Linked DNA regions of Skermanella rosea. The protein of the gene in region 1 binds, or shares a complex with, the protein of each later gene. Links are inferred from orthologs where the notes say so. Each region holds a gene or a part of one and is shown on either strand. Other genes may lie near its edges.

Region 1 (8,584 bases):
GTTCAAGATCTCTGTTCAGTGACGCTTACTTAGACCCTTGAGGCTTCCGCGCCAAGGGTCAATAGAGACCGCCCGTGCCCGTCGAGACAGGCGCCTGCTCCTGCCCTTGGGGACGGCCCGGCGGCGGAACGCTGCCCGGCGGGAGGAATGCGCCGCCACCGGGACCGGAGCCGGACGCGATCTCGCTGCCGTCCAGGACGACGTAGTCGCCGGGACGGGGCTCGGTCCCCGGCTTGAAGGCCTCCCAGATCGCGTTGCGCTGGCCGGGCTCGGCAAGTTGGCCGGTCGCGGCGTCGACGCGGACCAGCCGGATGCCGGGCGGCATGCGGAACGGCGTCGCCGGCTCGCCCTTCAGGGCATCGGCCATGAAATCCTTGAAGACCGGAGCCGATACCGAGCCGCCGGTCTCCTTCGCGCCCAGCGAGCGGGGCTGGTCGAAGCCGATATAGAGGCCGACCGCCAGGTCGGGGGAGAAACCGACGAACCATGCATCCAGCGAGTCGTTGGTGGTGCCGGTCTTGCCGGCGAGCGGCTTGCCGATCGACGAGATCATCCTGGCGGTGCCGCGCTGGACGACCCCTTCGAGGATGGAGACCATCTGGTAGGCCGTCCGCGGGTCGATCACGCTCTCCCGTGCGTCGGGCACGTCCGGGACCGCGAGGTCGGGCGACCACTGGATGCCGCCGCAGTTCGGGCAGGGCCGCATGTCGTGCTTGAAGACCACCTTGCCGGTATGGTCCTGGATACGGTCGATGAAGGCCGGGATCACCTTCTTGCCGCCGTTCACGATCATGGAATAGGCGGTGGTCATCTTCAGCACGGTGGTCTCGCCGGCCCCGAGCGACATCGACAGGACGGGCGGAAGCTTGTCGACCACGCCGAACCGCTCGGCATAGTCGGCGACCCTGTCCATGCCGATGCTGTTGGCGAGACGTACGGTCATGACGTTGCGGGACTTCTCCATGCCGACCCGCAGCGTGGTCGGCCCGAGGAAGTCTTCCGAATAGTTCTGCGGCCGCCACAGCGCCTGTCCTGGACCCGGCTGGATCGCGAAGGGCGCGTCCATCACGAGGCTCGAGGGCGTGAAGCCGTTGTCCAGCGCCGCCATGTAGACGAACGGCTTGAACGACGAGCCGGGCTGGCGCAGCGCCTGGGTGGCCCGGTTGAACACGCTGATCCGGGAGCTGAAGCCGCCGCTCATGGCCAGCACGCGGCCGGTATGGGGGTCCATCGCGACCAAGCCCCCCTGTACCGCCGGGATCTGGCGGAGCCCGTACGTGCCGGAGGGCAGGTCCTTGCCCTTCGCGTCCTTGGCGACCGGCTCGACCAGGATGACCTCGCCCTGGGCCAGAACGTCGCCGGCCTGCCTGACCTCGGGGCCGGTCCTTTCGCCCTCGACCCAGCGGCGCGCCCATTTCAGCTCCGACAGCGGGATGCGGCCCCGTCCGCCGTCCGCAAGGCCGATCTGCGCCTCGCCCGCCTCGACCTCCAGCACGGCGGCCATCTGCCAGATCTCGCCGCCGGCCGGCACCGGCATCTCGGCAAGCTGCTTCGCCCAGTTCTGGAAGCTCTCGAGCTTGCCGACCGGGCCGCGCCAGCCGTGGCGGCGATCGTACGCGATCAGGCCGTCACGCAGGCTGCGCGTCGCGATGTCCTGGAGTTGGGGGTCGACGGTCGTCCGCACGGAGTAGCCGCCTTCGTAGAGCTTCTGCTCCCCGAAGCGGGCGAGAAGCTGGCGGCGGACTTCCTCCGCGAAATAGTCGGCGGTGACGTACTCGGTCTCGTCGCGCCGGCGCACCTCCAGCGGCTCGGCCTTGGCCTGGGCGGCCTCCTCCGCGGTGATCGCGCCGTCCTCCTGCATCCGGCCGATCACCCAGTTGCGGCGCGCCACGGCCGCGTCGTGCTGGCGGACCGGATGATAGTTGTTCGGCGCCTTGGGCAGCGCCGCGAGATAGGCCGCCTCGGCGATCGTCAGTTCGTCCAGGGGCTTGTTGAAATAGTTCAGCGCGGCGGCGGCTACGCCGTAGGAGCGGTTCCCCAGGAAGATCTCGTTCAGGTACAGCTCCAGGATCCGGTCCTTCGTGAAGGCCTGCTCCATGCGGAAGGCCAGTATGGCCTCCTTGATCTTGCGCTCGAACGACACCTCGTTGGTCAGCAGGAAGTTCTTGGCGACCTGCTGGGTGATGCCGGAGGCGCCGATCATCCGGCGTCCGCTCGCGACATTCTCCACGTTGACGACGATCGCCCGCAGGATCGCGCCGAAATCCACGCCCCGGTGGCTGTAGAAGTTCTGGTCCTCGGCGGAAATGAAGCCGCGGATCACGCGCTTCGGCATCGCCTCGATCGGGATGAAGACGCGCCGCTCGGTCGCGAACTCGGCCAGCAGGCGCCCGTCCCCGGCATGGACGCGGGTCACGGTCGGCGGCTGGTAGTCGGCCAGCTGGCTGTATTCCGGCAGCCCCTGGCTGTAATGGTGGATTGCGAATACCACGCCGCCGGCAGCCACCACGACGAGGAAGAGAACGGCGGACAGGATCCCGGCTAAGATACGCATTAGTATTCCACGAACGATGAAAAGGCCTCGCGGCCCGTCCGGCCGCAGCCTGAACGGACCAGCCTGTCAGGATCTAACCTGCGGGCGCACACTCTAGCAGATCGAATGCGGCTATGTTGAGGTCAAGACCGGCTTACGCCGGTCCTTGCGGCGAAATACCCATCGATGCTCCGCTGGATCGAACGCGCGATCCGCGCCCGGTGTTCCGCCTGCTCCAGCAGTTTCGCGTCCTGCGGGCTCGACAGGTAACCCAGTTCCATCAGCACCGAAGGCACGTCCGGAGCCGTCAGCACCGCGAATCCGGCGGAGCGGTGGGGGCGCGGCACCAGCCTGGCATGCCGCCCGACCTCCTCGACCAGCAGGTTGGCCAACCGGCGGGACTGGTTCATCGTGTCGCGCTGGGCCAGGTCGATCAGGATGCTCACGACCTCGTCGTTCTCCGCCGTCAGGTTGACGCCGCCCAGGGCGTCGGCCCTGTTCTCGCGGGCCGCCAGCATGTCGGCCTCGCGGTCGGACGCCTTGTCCGACAGCGAATAGATCGACATGCCGCGCATGTCGCTGCTGCCGATCGAGTCCGCGTGCAGGGAAATGAACAGGTCGGCGCCGGCCTCGCGCGCCAGTGCCACGCGGTCGCGCAGGCGGAGGAAGACGTCGCTGTCCCGGGTCAGGACGACCCTGTACCGCCCGGTGGCGACGAGCTGGTCGCGCACCACCCGGGCCATCGCCAGCGTGATGTCCTTCTCGTAGACCCCGGTGACGCTGATGGCGCCGGGATCGACGCCGCCATGGCCGGGGTCCAGCGCGATGACCCGCCGCGCGTCGGTCCGTGGGCTTGGCCGGCGGGGCGGCAGCGGCACGGCTCCCAGGGCGGCCAGGGTCGCCGGCCCGTCACCAGCATCTTCCCGAAGGCCCGCCGGCATCTGCGGCGGGACGACCGCGGCGGCCGTGGGGGACATGGTGACGGCGACCGTGTCGGTCGGCAGGTCCGGAAGCCGTGGAACCGAGCGGGCGGCGGCGGTGCTCAGGGGGACGGTGTAGGCCGGCGCCGGCGGCGCGCCGTCGGCGCTCCCCCTCGTTCCGACAACCCGGCTCAATTCCGCCGCGAAGGTGCCGGGCCCCACCGACTCGAGGTCGAGCACGAACCGGGGCTGCCTGCCGTCGCGCGGCGGGATGAGGAACGCTTCCCGGATGCGGACCGGACCGGCAACCTCCAGCACCAGCCGGAGGGTGCCCGGACGGAAGGAGGCGTAACGATAGCCGCGCACCAGCCCGGCCGCGGCACCGCCCCGGTTGGCGGAGGCGTCCCAGTCCAGGTCGGGCAGATCGACCACGACCCGGTAGGGGTCGGGCAGCGTGAATACCCTGAAATCGATCTGGTCGGTGACCTCCATCACGAATCGGGTCTTGTCCGGATGGACGCCGAGCCGCGCATCGACCACCGCGGGCCGCGCAGCCGCCTGCCCCGCGTGCGCCGCGGCCAGCCAGAAGACGGCGAGGATCAGGAACAGCGCGCGCAGCGTCGGTCTCCGAAAGGGCACGAACGATCGATTTTGCCATAGATATACCCTAAGAAAATCAAAGTGTTCAAGCATGATCATCACAAACCGCCTCAGTCCCGCCACGTCGCCGCCCGGAGGGCCGCCGTGTGCCGCGCCGGTTGAGCCGCCGCACACTGTCACCATTCCAACAAGACAATTCTGTGATTGAGGAATGCGGCGCCCCCCATTATGGTAGGGGTGCGACATACCGCATTCCGCCGATCCCCACTTGGGAGAGGCGGCGTCGCCTTCGGGTAACGTGCTGCCGCTTATCGGTTTTTTTTCAGGCAGCGCACCGGCCGGGTGGCGCTTACGGAACCTGCGGTGGAGGAGAAACCTTGAAGCTGGCTTCGGCCCCGTCGGGCCGTGAGCCCGGCGTCCGGTGCCCCGCCCGTCCTGGCTGCTGTGGAAAGCGCCGTTAGACGATCCGGTGGGAACCGTGCCGAACGCTTCGCCTTTGACGATGACGCGCCGCCACCCGTAAGTCGCGCGGGGGCCCGGCGGCGTCACGAGGTAGACATATGGCAAAGCGCATGTTGATTGACGCGACCCATTCCGAGGAGACTCGGGTGGTCGTGGTCAATGGTAACAAGCTGGACGAGCTCGATTTCGAAATCGCCAGCAAGAAGCAGTTAAAAGGCAACATATACCTGGCCAAGGTGACGCGGGTCGAGCCATCGCTCCAGGCCGCCTTCGTCGAGTACGGCGGCAACCGTCACGGTTTCCTGGCCTTCTCCGAAATCCACCCGGATTATTACCGCATCCCGGTCGCCGACCGCGAAGCGCTGCTCGCCCAGGAACGCGACCTGGAAGAGCGCGAGGACACCATCGGCGCCGACGTCGAGATGGGAGATCCCCGGCCGGGCCGCGGCTCACGACGCCAGGGCCGCTCCGAGTCGTTCGGGGAAGGTCGCGACGAATCGGGCGGCGACTCCGGCCAGCCCGCCTCTGAAATCCCGGCGGCCGGGCCGTCCGGCGAGGTTCCCGGGACCGGCGAGCAGCCCCCCTATGAAAGCCAGTCCACCGTCCCCGCCGCTTCGGAGCGAGGGGCCGCGGCACCGGCCGAGGATCGGCAGGCCGGAACCACCGGCGATGCCGGCACCGTCCATCACGCCGAGAACGATATCCCCCACGACTGGTTCGCGCCCGATGAGCCGGCGCCCGATTTCCAGGCGGAGAGCGACTCCAGCCCCGACGGGACGCCCGGCGACGACACCGGTGGGCAGGATGACGGTCCCGACGACGACAAGCCGACCCGGTACCAGCCGGCGAGCCTGCCGCGCGAGGAGCGCAGCGAGCCCTACGACCCGAACGAGAGCTATTCCGGCGACCACCAGGCCGATGCCGCCGCGGCGCAATCCGACGAGCCCGGGGCGGTTCCCTCCGCCGGGGACGTCATCCGCCCCGGCGCGGAGGAATTGCCCGCCCCGGCAGCCGAATTCGGCGCCGGGGCCGAGGCGCCGGTAGCCGAGCATCCCGGCGCCGTCGAGTCCGACGACGAGGACGATCGGGACGACTCCCGGGACGCCGATGCCGACGAGGATGAAGGCGACGATGCGCCCCGCGGCCGCCGCGACGACCGGCAGGGCCGCCGCGGCCGGGGCGATGCCGACGAGGGCCCGGTGGACGAACTGGTCGGCGACGAGGCCGAGGACGTCCAGCGCCGCCGTCCCCGTCCGCTGCGCAGCTACAAGATCCAGGAAGTCATCAAGCGCCGGCAGATCCTGCTGGTCCAGGTCGTCAAGGAGGAGCGCGGCAACAAGGGCGCCGCCCTGACGACATACCTGTCCCTGCCGGGCCGCTACTGCGTGCTGATGCCCAACACCGGGCGCGGCGGCGGGATCTCGCGGAAGATCACCAATCCGCAGGACCGCAAGCGCCTGAAGGAAATGCTGTCGGACCTCGACATTCCCGAAGGCATGGCGGTGATCCTGCGCACCGCGGGAATGGAGCGGACGAAGCCGGAGATAAAACGCGACCTGGAGTACCTGCTGCGGCTGTGGGACAGCATCCGCGACCTCACGCTCCAGTCGAGCGCGCCGGCCCTGATCTATGAGGAAGCGAATCTGATCAAGCGGTCGATCCGCGACCTCTACACCAACGACATCGACGAGGTGCATGTCGAAGGCGAGGCGGGCTACCGCGTCGCCCGCGACTTCATGCACATGCTGATGCCGAGCCACACGCGGAAGGTCCACTGCTACCGCGACGAGACGATCCCCCTGTTCTTCCGCTACCAGGTCGAAAGCCAGATCGACGCGATCCACAGCCCGGTCTGCCAGCTGAAGTCCGGCGGCTACATCGTCATCAACCAGACCGAGGCGCTGGTCGCGATCGACGTCAACTCCGGCCGCTCCACCCGCGAGCGGAACATCGAGGAGACGGCCTACAAGACCAACCTTGAGGCCGCCGACGAGGTGGCGCGCCAGTTGCGGCTGCGCGACCTCGCCGGGCTGATCGTCATCGACTTCATCGACATGGAGGACGCGCGGAACAACGCCGCGGTCGAACGCCGCATCAAGGAGGCGATGAAGAACGACCGGGCGCGCATCCAGCTCGGCCGCATTTCCCCCTTCGGCCTGCTCGAACTGTCGCGCCAGCGGCTTCGCCCGAGCCTGATGGAGACCAATTTCGAGAAGTGCCCGCACTGCACGGGCACCGGCATGGTCCGCTCCATCGAATCCGCCGCCCTCTATGTCCTCCGCGCGATCGAGGAGGAAGGCATCCGCAAGCGCTCCAGCGAGATCACGGTCCATGTGGCGACCAAGATCGCGCTGTATATCCTCAACCAGAAGCGCGACGCGCTGGCCGATATCGAGCGACGCTACGGTTTCCGGGTCTTCCTGTTCGGCGACGACACGCTGATCCCGCCGGAATACCGCCTGGAGCGGATCAAGGCCCGCCAAGCCGGCGAGGAGACCGCGCCCGTCATCAGCCCGGAGCGGATCTACGCCGAGACCGACCGCCTGCTCGAGCGGGAGGCGGAGGAAGACGAAGCCGTCGAACAGGTGGAGGCCGTCGAGACCGCGGAGGCGCAGCCCGCCGCGGCGGCCGCTCCGCAGGAGCAGGGCGAGGAGCGTGGCGACCGCCGACGCCGCCGGTCGCGCCGCCGCCGCCGTTTCGACGACCGGACGGAAGCCCGGACCGACGACCAGGGCGAGGAGGAGCGGGAAGAGGCCGCCGACGAACCGGTGGATGAGACCGCGCTCGACCAGCAGTCCGAGGAACTCGACGGCGATATCGACACCGGCGGCGACGATGATGCCGACGATGGCGAGGAAGGGGACGAGTCCGAGAACGGCCAGGCTGACGAGACCGACGCGAACGGCCTGCGCAAGAAGCGCCGGCGCGGCAAGCGCGGTGGACGCCGCCGTGGCCGCGGGCGGGCCGAGGGTGATTTCGAGAACGGCTTCACCGACGACGGCGACCAGCAGGAGGGACCGGAGACGGCCCCGACGGACGGGCAGCCCGCGGCCCCGGAACCGGTTGCCGGGCAGCCCCCGGCCGAGCCCCAGCCCGAACCCGCCTATGCCCAGGCGCATGCCCCGGCCTATGTGGACGATCTTGGAGATCCGTTCGGCGACATCGGCGCGCCCCACACGCCCGAGCCGCCACCCGAGCCCGCTCCCCAGCCGGAACCGGTCGCCGAGCAGCCCCGGGCCGAGCCCGAACGGGTGCCCGAACCCGCGGCCCCGGAGGAGATCGCACCCGTGACGGTGGGCGAACCGGCCGTTCCGGCGGAGATCGTGGCCGAGCAGCCCGAGCCGGCACCGGTCGCGGAGGCACCCGCTGCCGAGGTTCCGGCCACGGAAACTCCGGCTGCGGAGACACCCGTGGCCGAGGAAGCCCCGGTTGCGGAGGCTCCCGCCAAGCCGGTCCGCAAGCGGGCTCCCCGCAAGAAGAAGGTCGCGGAACCCGCGGCCGATGCCGCGCCTGCGGCCGCGGAGGAGACTGCCGCCAAGGCCCCGGCCGCGAAGGCTCCTGCCGAGGAAGCTCCGGCCGCGGAGGCTCCTGCCAAGCCGGTCCGCAAGCGGGCTCCCCGCAAGAAGAAGGTCGCGGAACCGGAGCCTGTGGTCGAGGCGTCTCCCGTCGAACAGGTGCCCGAGCCCGTACCCGAGCCCCTGCCCCAGGAGCCCAGCGCCGGCGACGACCTCTTCATGGACGTGGCGCCGGGACCGATCGAACCGGCCCCGCAACCCGCGCCGGAAACGCAGCCGTCTCCGGAAGCGGAGCCTGCCGCTCCCGAGCAGCCGCCGCGTCCCGCCCGCCGGGGCTGGTGGAACCGAGAGTAAGCCGGCAACGATGCCGCCCCCGGCCTGCGGGCCGGGGGCATGAAGAAAGCCGCTGCGGAGCATCCTCCGCAGCGGCTTTCTTCGCTTCCGGGTCCGGGCAGGGCCGACCTTCGCCCATCAGGGCGAAAGGCGACCCCTGGAACCCGATGCCCCCTTACGCACCCTTGGGTGAAACGGTCCCTTCCGCCGTGGGCGGGGCG
Region 2 (7,160 bases), 1.0 Mb from region 1 along the record:
TTGAGCCATTTCGCGAGGTTGCCCTCGGTCATCGTCGGCGACAGCGCCGGCATGGTGATTTCAATCGGCATCTAGTGTCCCCCCGAGGGCGCGCCGGAAGCAGTGCCGGCGCGCCGTCTTGTTGTCGCGTCAGCTCCGGTACAGAACGGCCTTGGCAGCCTTTTCGATGTCCTCGGGCTGCGGCAGGGCGAGCTTCTCCAGATTGGCGGCGTACGGCATCGGCACGTCCACGCCGTGAACCCGATAGACCGGGGCATCCAGATAGTCGAACGCCTGCTCCATCATCAGGGCGGACATCTCGGCGCCGATGCCGGCGAAGGGCCAGCCTTCCTCGACCGAGACCAGGCGGTTGGTCTTCTTGACGCTGTTGACGATCGTCTCCGTATCGAGCGGCCGGATCGTGCGGAGGTTGATCACCTCGGCCTCGATGCCCTGCTCCGCCAGACGCTCGGCGGCGGCCAGCGCATGGCCGACCATGAACGAGAAGGCGGTGATCGTCACGTCCTTGCCGGCCCGCAGGATCTTGGCGCGGCCGATCGGGATGGTGAACTCGGGGTCCTCCGGCACGTCGAAGCTGTGGCCGTACAGGATTTCATGCTCGAGGAACACGACCGGGTTGGGGTCGCGGATCGCGGACTTCAGCAGGCCCTTGGCGTCGGACGCGGAATAGGGCGCCACCACCTTCAGGCCCGGCACATGGGCGTACCAGCTGGAATATTCCTGCGAGTGCTGGGCGGCGACCCGCGACGCGGCGCCGTTCGGACCGCGGAACACGATCGGGCAGCCCATCTGGCCGCCGGACATGTAGAGGGTCTTGGCGGCGGAGTTGATGATGTGGTCGATCGCCTGCATGGCGAAGTTGAACGTCATGAACTCGACGATCGGCTTCAGCCCGTGGAAGGCAGCGCCGACGCCGAGGCCCGCGAAGCCGTGCTCGGTGATCGGGGTGTCGATCACGCGGCGGTCGCCGAACTCCGCCAGCAGGCCCTGGGTCACCTTGTAGGCGCCCTGGTACTCCGCGACCTCCTCGCCCATGACGAAGACCTTGTCGTCACGGCGCATCTCTTCGGCCATGGCGTCGCGGAGCGCCTCGCGCACCGTCAGCTTGACGGTCTTCTCGAAGTACTTGTCCTCATCGCTGGCAGGCGGAGCGGCCTTCGCGCCGGCCGGGGGGGAGACCGGCAGGGTCGGCTTGGTCTCGTCCTCGCCCTTGACCTTCTGGAGCGCGACGGTCTGGGGGGTGTTGTCCGAGACTTCCGGCGTCTCCAGCTTGCTGGCGTCCTCGTCCTCGCCCATCAGGAGGGCGATCGGGGTGTTGACGGCGACGCCCTCGGTGCCTTCCGCGATCAGGATCTTGCCCAGCTTCCCTTCTTCAACCGCCTCGACCTCCATGGTCGCCTTGTCGGTCTCGATCTCCGCCAGGACGTCGCCCGACTTGATGTCGTCGCCTTCCTGCTTGACCCATTTGGCCAGCTTGCCTTCCGTCATGGTCGGCGACAGCGCTGGCATCAGAATTTCAATCGGCATTGCAGTTCCTCCGGCACCGGTTCCTCGCACCGCCTTCTTCGGGCGGCAACGGGAGGGGGACGCCGGCATGGCGGCGGCGCCCCGGGGTGGCCTCAAGCTGATGTTGCGGCTTAAGCGTCGACCAGGACGTCGGTCCAAAGCTCCGCGGGGTCGGGTTCCGGGCTCTGCGTCGCGAACTCCGCGGCCTCGGCCACGATGTTCTTGATGTCCCGGTCGATCCCCTTGAGCGCATCCTCGTCCGCCGTGCCGTTCTCCAGCAGCAGCTTCTTGAGGTTGTCGATCGGGTCCATCTCCGTCCGCATCTTGGTGACTTCTTCCTTGGTGCGGTACTTCGCAGGGTCGGACATGGAGTGGCCGCGGTAGCGGTAGGTCTTCATCTCGAGGATTACCGGACCGTTGCCCTCGCGCGCATGGGCGACCGCGTCCTCGGACGCCTCCTTGACGGCCAGCACGTTCATGCCGTCGACCACATGGCCGGGGATGCCGTAGGCGCTGCCGCGCTCGCACAGCTCGCCGGCGGACGCGCGATGCTGCGACGTGCCCATGGCGTACTTGTTATTCTCGATCACGTAGACGACCGGGAGCTTCCAGAGAGCCGCCATGTTGAAGCTCTCGTAAACCTGCCCCTGGTTGATGGCGCCGTCGCCGAGATAGCAGACGTTGATGTTGCCGTCCCGGGAATACTTGTGCCCGAAGGCGAGGCCGGTGCCGATCGGCACCTGGGCGCCGACGATGCCGTGGCCGCCGAAGAACTTCTTCTCGCGGCTGAACATGTGCATCGACCCGCCCTTGCCCTTGGAATAGCCGCCGCGGCGTCCGGTCAGCTCGGCCATGACGCCCTTGGAGTCCATGCCCGTGGCGAGCATGTGGCCGTGGTCGCGATAGCTGGTGATGACGCTGTCGCCGGGGATCAGGGCGCTCTGCATGCCCACGACCACCGCTTCCTGGCCGATATACAGATGGCAGAAGCCACCGATCAGGCCCATGCCGTACATCTGGCCGGCCTTCTCTTCGAAGCGGCGGATGAGCAGCATCTCGCGGTAGTACTTGAGCAGTTCCTCGGGTGAATATTGAGGGGTTTCGTCAGCCTGCGGCTTGCGACGTCTGGACGTAGCCAAGTGCTCCTCCCGATGTTAGGCGGAAGGGGTCCGTCCCTTCCCGCCCAGGCTCTTGCTTGGGATAGAACTAACGCCGTACCGCTCACAGCGCAACAGCATTTCTCGCAATACCTTGTAATCTAACGTGAATTTGGCCTTAACCTGGATTCAGTTAAGCTCATGGCAATGCAATGCTTTTCAGCGCCTCGGTGATCAGGGCTGACCGGCGGTTACCGGCGGCGCAACGCTGCTACGCGGTACGAGAATGATAACGTCGTCCGGGTGGCTGTAGTTCAGCACCGCCCGGGCGCGTTCATCCAACATGTCCGGATCGAGATGATCACGCCGCAGCAGCGACGCGCGCTTCTCGAGCTCGATGCGCTGCTCGCTGACCTGGGCCAGGGTGGCCTGGGCCTGCTGGATTTCGTTCTGGAGATGGGAAAGCGCGATCAGCCCGCGGTCGCCCTGGACCGCGTGATACGCGAAATAGCCGACGATGGCGGCACCGATCGCGGGGCCGACCGTCTGACGCAGGGCGCGGCCCATGGCGTCTTTTACATGATCTATTGCAGTCATGACGCGATGGAATCACGAAGATTTCCATCGCGTCAAACGAAAACTATCGATTGGGCAACGGGCGCCGCAAATGTTGCAGCGTTACCCGCGAATGACGCTCTTTCCCGCGAACCGCGCCGAACTGCCGAGCTGTTCCTCGATCCGGATCAGCTGGTTGTATTTGGCCAGCCGGTCCGAGCGGGACAGGGATCCGGTCTTGATCTGCCCGCAGTTGGTCGCCACGGCAAGGTCGGCGATGGTCGCATCCTCGGTCTCGCCCGAGCGGTGGGACATGACGGCGGTGTAGGAGGCCTTATGGGCGATCTCCACCGCGTGGAGCGTTTCCGACAGGCTGCCGATCTGGTTGACCTTCACCAGGATCGAGTTGCCCACGCCCCTGGCGATGCCGTCGGTCAGGCGGGCCGGGTTGGTCACGAACAGGTCGTCGCCGACCAGCTGGACCTTGCCGCCGATCGCCGCCGTCAGCGCCGCCCAGCCGTCCCAGTCGTCCTCGGCCATGCCGTCCTCGATCGAGATGATCGGGTAGCGGCCGATCAGGTCGGTCCAGTAGGAGACCATGGCCTCGGCGTCGAGCACCTTGCCCTCGCCCGCCAGGTCGTACTTGCCGTCCTTGAAGAACTCGGTCGAGGCGGCGTCGAGCGCCAGCATGATGTCCTCGCCGGGCTTGTAGCCGGCGGCCTCGATCGCCTTCATCACGAAGCCCAGCGCGTCGTCGGTCGAGGCGAGGTTGGGGGCGAAGCCGCCCTCGTCGCCGACATTGGTGTTGTGGCCAGCGTCCTTCAGCTTCTTCTTCAGGGACTGGAAGACCTCGGCGCCCATCCTGATCGCATCGGCGCAGCTCTCCGCCGCGACCGGCATGATCATGAATTCCTGGATGTCGATCGGGTTGTCCGCGTGGGCGCCGCCGTTGATGATGTTCATCATCGGGACCGGCAGCATGTTGGCGAAGGCGCCGCCGACATAGCGGTAGAGCGGCAGGTCGGCTTCCTGCGCGGAGGCCTTGGCGACCGCCAGGCTGACGCCCAGGATCGCGTTGGCTCCGATCCTGCCCTTGTTGGGCGTGCCGTCCAGGTCGAGCATCAGCGCGTCCACGGCACCCTGCTCGCTGGCTTCCATGCCCGCCAGCGCGTCGAAGATCTCGCCGTTGACGGCATCGACCGCCTTCAGCACGCCCTTGCCGCCGTAGCGGCCCTTGTCGCCGTCGCGCAGCTCGACCGCCTCATGGGCGCCGGTCGAGGCTCCCGACGGGACGGCCGCCCGGCCGAAAGCGCCGGATTCGAGGGTGACGTCGACCTCGACGGTCGGATTGCCGCGGCTGTCGAGAATCTCGCGCGCGTGGATGTCGGTGATGACGGACATGATTAACCCCGAGGTGGCTTTGTGGGCTTCGTTGCGGAGCAAGTCATAAAGGCCATGCGGGGGGTTAGCAAGGCGGCAGGGTGAGGCCGGTGGGTCAGGTGGGGGTGAAGAGACCCGCACCCGCCGACGCCGCGGCGAGCATCCCGACTCCCGTTTCCGGAGCCGCGGCCAGGGCGAACGCCGACGGCGCGTCCGACAGGTGGATGCCGTCGTCGACGGCGGCGCTCCGTCTCAGCCGGTGTTCCTCGGACTCGGAAAAGCCCGCGACCACTCCGGCGCGCGCGGTCCCGGCATTCAGCGCCGCCAGCCACGCGTCGAGGCCGCCGCTGTCCGGATCCCGGCTCAGGACATTGCGATAGAGCAGCGTCACGAACTGCCGGTTGCTGGTCGATCCATAGCGCTGGGTGAACTCGGCCGAGGTGATGAAGTCCTGTGCCACGTCAACGACCGTGCGGCCGCTTTTCAGCTCACCCGTCCACACGGAAAGTCCCCCCGAATCCGGCATCCGGTTCAGCGCCGCGTAATAGAGCCGCGCCACCGCCGCCGCATCATCGTCGCGCATCCAGATCCCCTGCCCGATGGTGGCCTGATGGCGCGTGATATTCTCGGCAGATTCGGAGAATCCCAGTACCGCGTCGGCCCGGGTCATGCCGGCGTCGAGGGCGCCGAGCCAGGCGGCACGGCCGGAAGCGTCCGGCGTACGGTCAAGGACGTTGCGGTACAGCAAGGTCACGAAGCCGGCGTTGCTCGGCTGCCCGTACCGCTGGATGAACTCGGGCGAGCCGATGAAGCCCGCCGCCGCAGTGGTCAGGGTGATCTGCCCAGCTTCGAGGGCGCCGGTCCAGTTCTTGATGCCGCCGGCATCGGGCGTCCGGCCCAGCGCCGCGTTGTAAAGACGATAGACCTGGGCGGCAACGCTGGTCGATCCGGTGACGTAGTGCCCATCGGAGAACCGGAGCACCTCCACGGTGTCGCCCACCAGCGTATCGGTGCCCGAACCGTCCGAAACGGTGTCGGCGCCATCCAGTCTCAGGGTGACCGTGCAGGCGCGGCGCGGTCTGGACCAGACGGCGGCATCCGTGCCGGTCCCGCCGTCGAGGGTGTCCGAGCCGGTGCCACCGACCAGGGTATCGTCGCCCGCGCCGCCGTTGAGGATGTCGCCGCCGCTGCCGCCGCTCAGATGGTTGGCTGAATCATTGCCGGTCAGGATGTCGGCGCCGCTGCCGCCGGTGGCGTTCTCGATGACGGCGCCCATGGCGATGGAAACGTTGTCGATGGCGTCCCCGTAGGAATAGCCGGACCACCAAGTGTTGGACCGATAACCGCTGGTTCCGATCGAACTGAACTTGCCGCCGCGCAGGTCGATGACGACGCGCCGGGTCTGGGCGCCCGCATCGATGGTGTCGGTGCCCCCGCCGTCCCAGATCACCCTGGTGAATGGCGAGTCAGTGTTGTCCATCGTATAGGTGTCGTTGCCCGACCGGACGTTCAGATTGGCGCCGTACAGGTATTGGACCGCAGCCACGTCGTAAAGCGCGGGTGCGGCGACATAGGTGTTGTAGTCTCTGAAGTTCTGATGGTTGTAGGACATGACCGAGTAGCGGTTGGTGTCCTCGAGGTTCGAAAGGTAGGGTCCCTCCGTCCCGCCGCCCGTCGAATTGTAGTTCCCCGGGTGCTTCAGCCCGATGGCGTGGCCGATCTCGTGCACAAGGACAAGGAAGCCGTGGTCGCCTGCCGCCGGGCTGCTGTTCGCCGAAACGTTATTGGCGACATAGATGTCGCCTCCGCTCAGCGAACCCGGGTAGTAGGCATAGGCGGTGCTGCTGCCTTGATAGTTTGTTCCAAATCGGATCTGGGCGCCATCCTCCGTGCTGCCTCCGTCGGGGACCTCCACGAAGCGGATGTCGGCGACCTCGGCCCAAGTCGACAAGGCCGCGCGCGCTGCGCTTTTCTGGGTTTCGGACATTGCCTGGAAACCATAGCGCTCCCCGTATCCGGCGTACCAGGGCACCGCCGCGGTGAAACTGAAGGTGACGGTCACCGGCGAACCCAGCGGCGAATCCTTGTTCCAGCGCGGCATGTTCGAGGGCAGCAGGGTCGAGACCGGATAGCTTCCGGCCGCCGCCGGAACCGGATAGCCAGCCGACCCCTGCCCGTCCGAGGACCAGGCCGAAGACGGGTCGCACATCGCGCAGCCGCAGGGTGAACCGGCTGCGGGACCGAAATCCACGCCGACCGGCGGGAGCCGAGAGTCGGACGGGCCGCTTTCCCACCCGGAGCCAAACAAGGCCATGAACTACCTCGTGCCGGCAGCCAACGGTGCATTAAAAATTGCACCGCTCTCAGAAAATCATGCTCCAGTATCACGGTATCATGGCCGCACACGAATCCGGAGCGGAGTCCAAGGCAATATGCCGCACTGACCGTGAACCGCTTCCCTCCACAACCATTAACCGGCCGATAACGGAACTGAGGAATGCTTCCTGGGAGCATCCCGAACAAAGGAACCGCATCGTGTCTCCAGAGACCTTCTGCGACGGCATCGGCGAGATCACCCTGACCGGTTCCGTCGTGAGGATCGACCTCGTAAGCCTGTCTCCG

The links. The genes of interacting proteins can lie anywhere in the genome.
Region 2: the proteins of JL101_RS07555 (region 1) and eno are in contact, whole or in part, in a solved structure (PDB 2FYM), measured with the Escherichia coli proteins. The link is inferred for Skermanella rosea from one-to-one orthologs.

The regions. Positions count from the first base shown.
Region 1 is NZ_CP086111.1:1,628,773-1,637,356, reverse strand. Bases 4,215-8,584 are described here. They hold JL101_RS07555 (Rne/Rng family ribonuclease), read left to right. Parts: upstream 4,215-4,613; coding sequence 4,614-8,384; downstream 8,385-8,584. Other genes in these bases: aspS (aspartate--tRNA ligase), read right to left, coding at 8,539-8,584. Also shown: JL101_RS07565 (penicillin-binding protein 1A), read right to left, coding at 59-2,554; JL101_RS07560 (N-acetylmuramoyl-L-alanine amidase), read right to left, coding at 2,677-4,092. UniProt on the Escherichia coli protein: Endoribonuclease that plays a central role in RNA processing and decay. Required for the maturation of 5S and 16S rRNAs and the majority of tRNAs. Also involved in the degradation of most mRNAs.
Region 2 is NZ_CP086111.1:2,662,218-2,669,377, reverse strand. What follows is about bases 2,421-5,366. They hold eno (phosphopyruvate hydratase), read right to left. Parts: upstream 4,560-5,366; coding sequence 3,282-4,559; downstream 2,421-3,281. Other genes in these bases: JL101_RS36770 (DUF4214 domain-containing protein), read right to left, coding at 4,654-5,366; JL101_RS12250 (FtsB family cell division protein), read right to left, coding at 2,838-3,170; pdhA (pyruvate dehydrogenase (acetyl-transferring) E1 component subunit alpha), read right to left, coding at 2,421-2,645. In the rest of the region: JL101_RS12265 (pyruvate dehydrogenase complex dihydrolipoamide acetyltransferase), read right to left, coding at 1-71; JL101_RS12260 (pyruvate dehydrogenase complex E1 component subunit beta), read right to left, coding at 130-1,527; more of pdhA, read right to left, coding at 1,638-2,420; more of JL101_RS36770, read right to left, coding at 5,367-6,747; JL101_RS12225 (hypothetical protein), read left to right, coding at 7,074-7,160. UniProt on the Escherichia coli protein: Catalyzes the reversible conversion of 2-phosphoglycerate (2-PG) into phosphoenolpyruvate (PEP). It is essential for the degradation of carbohydrates via glycolysis.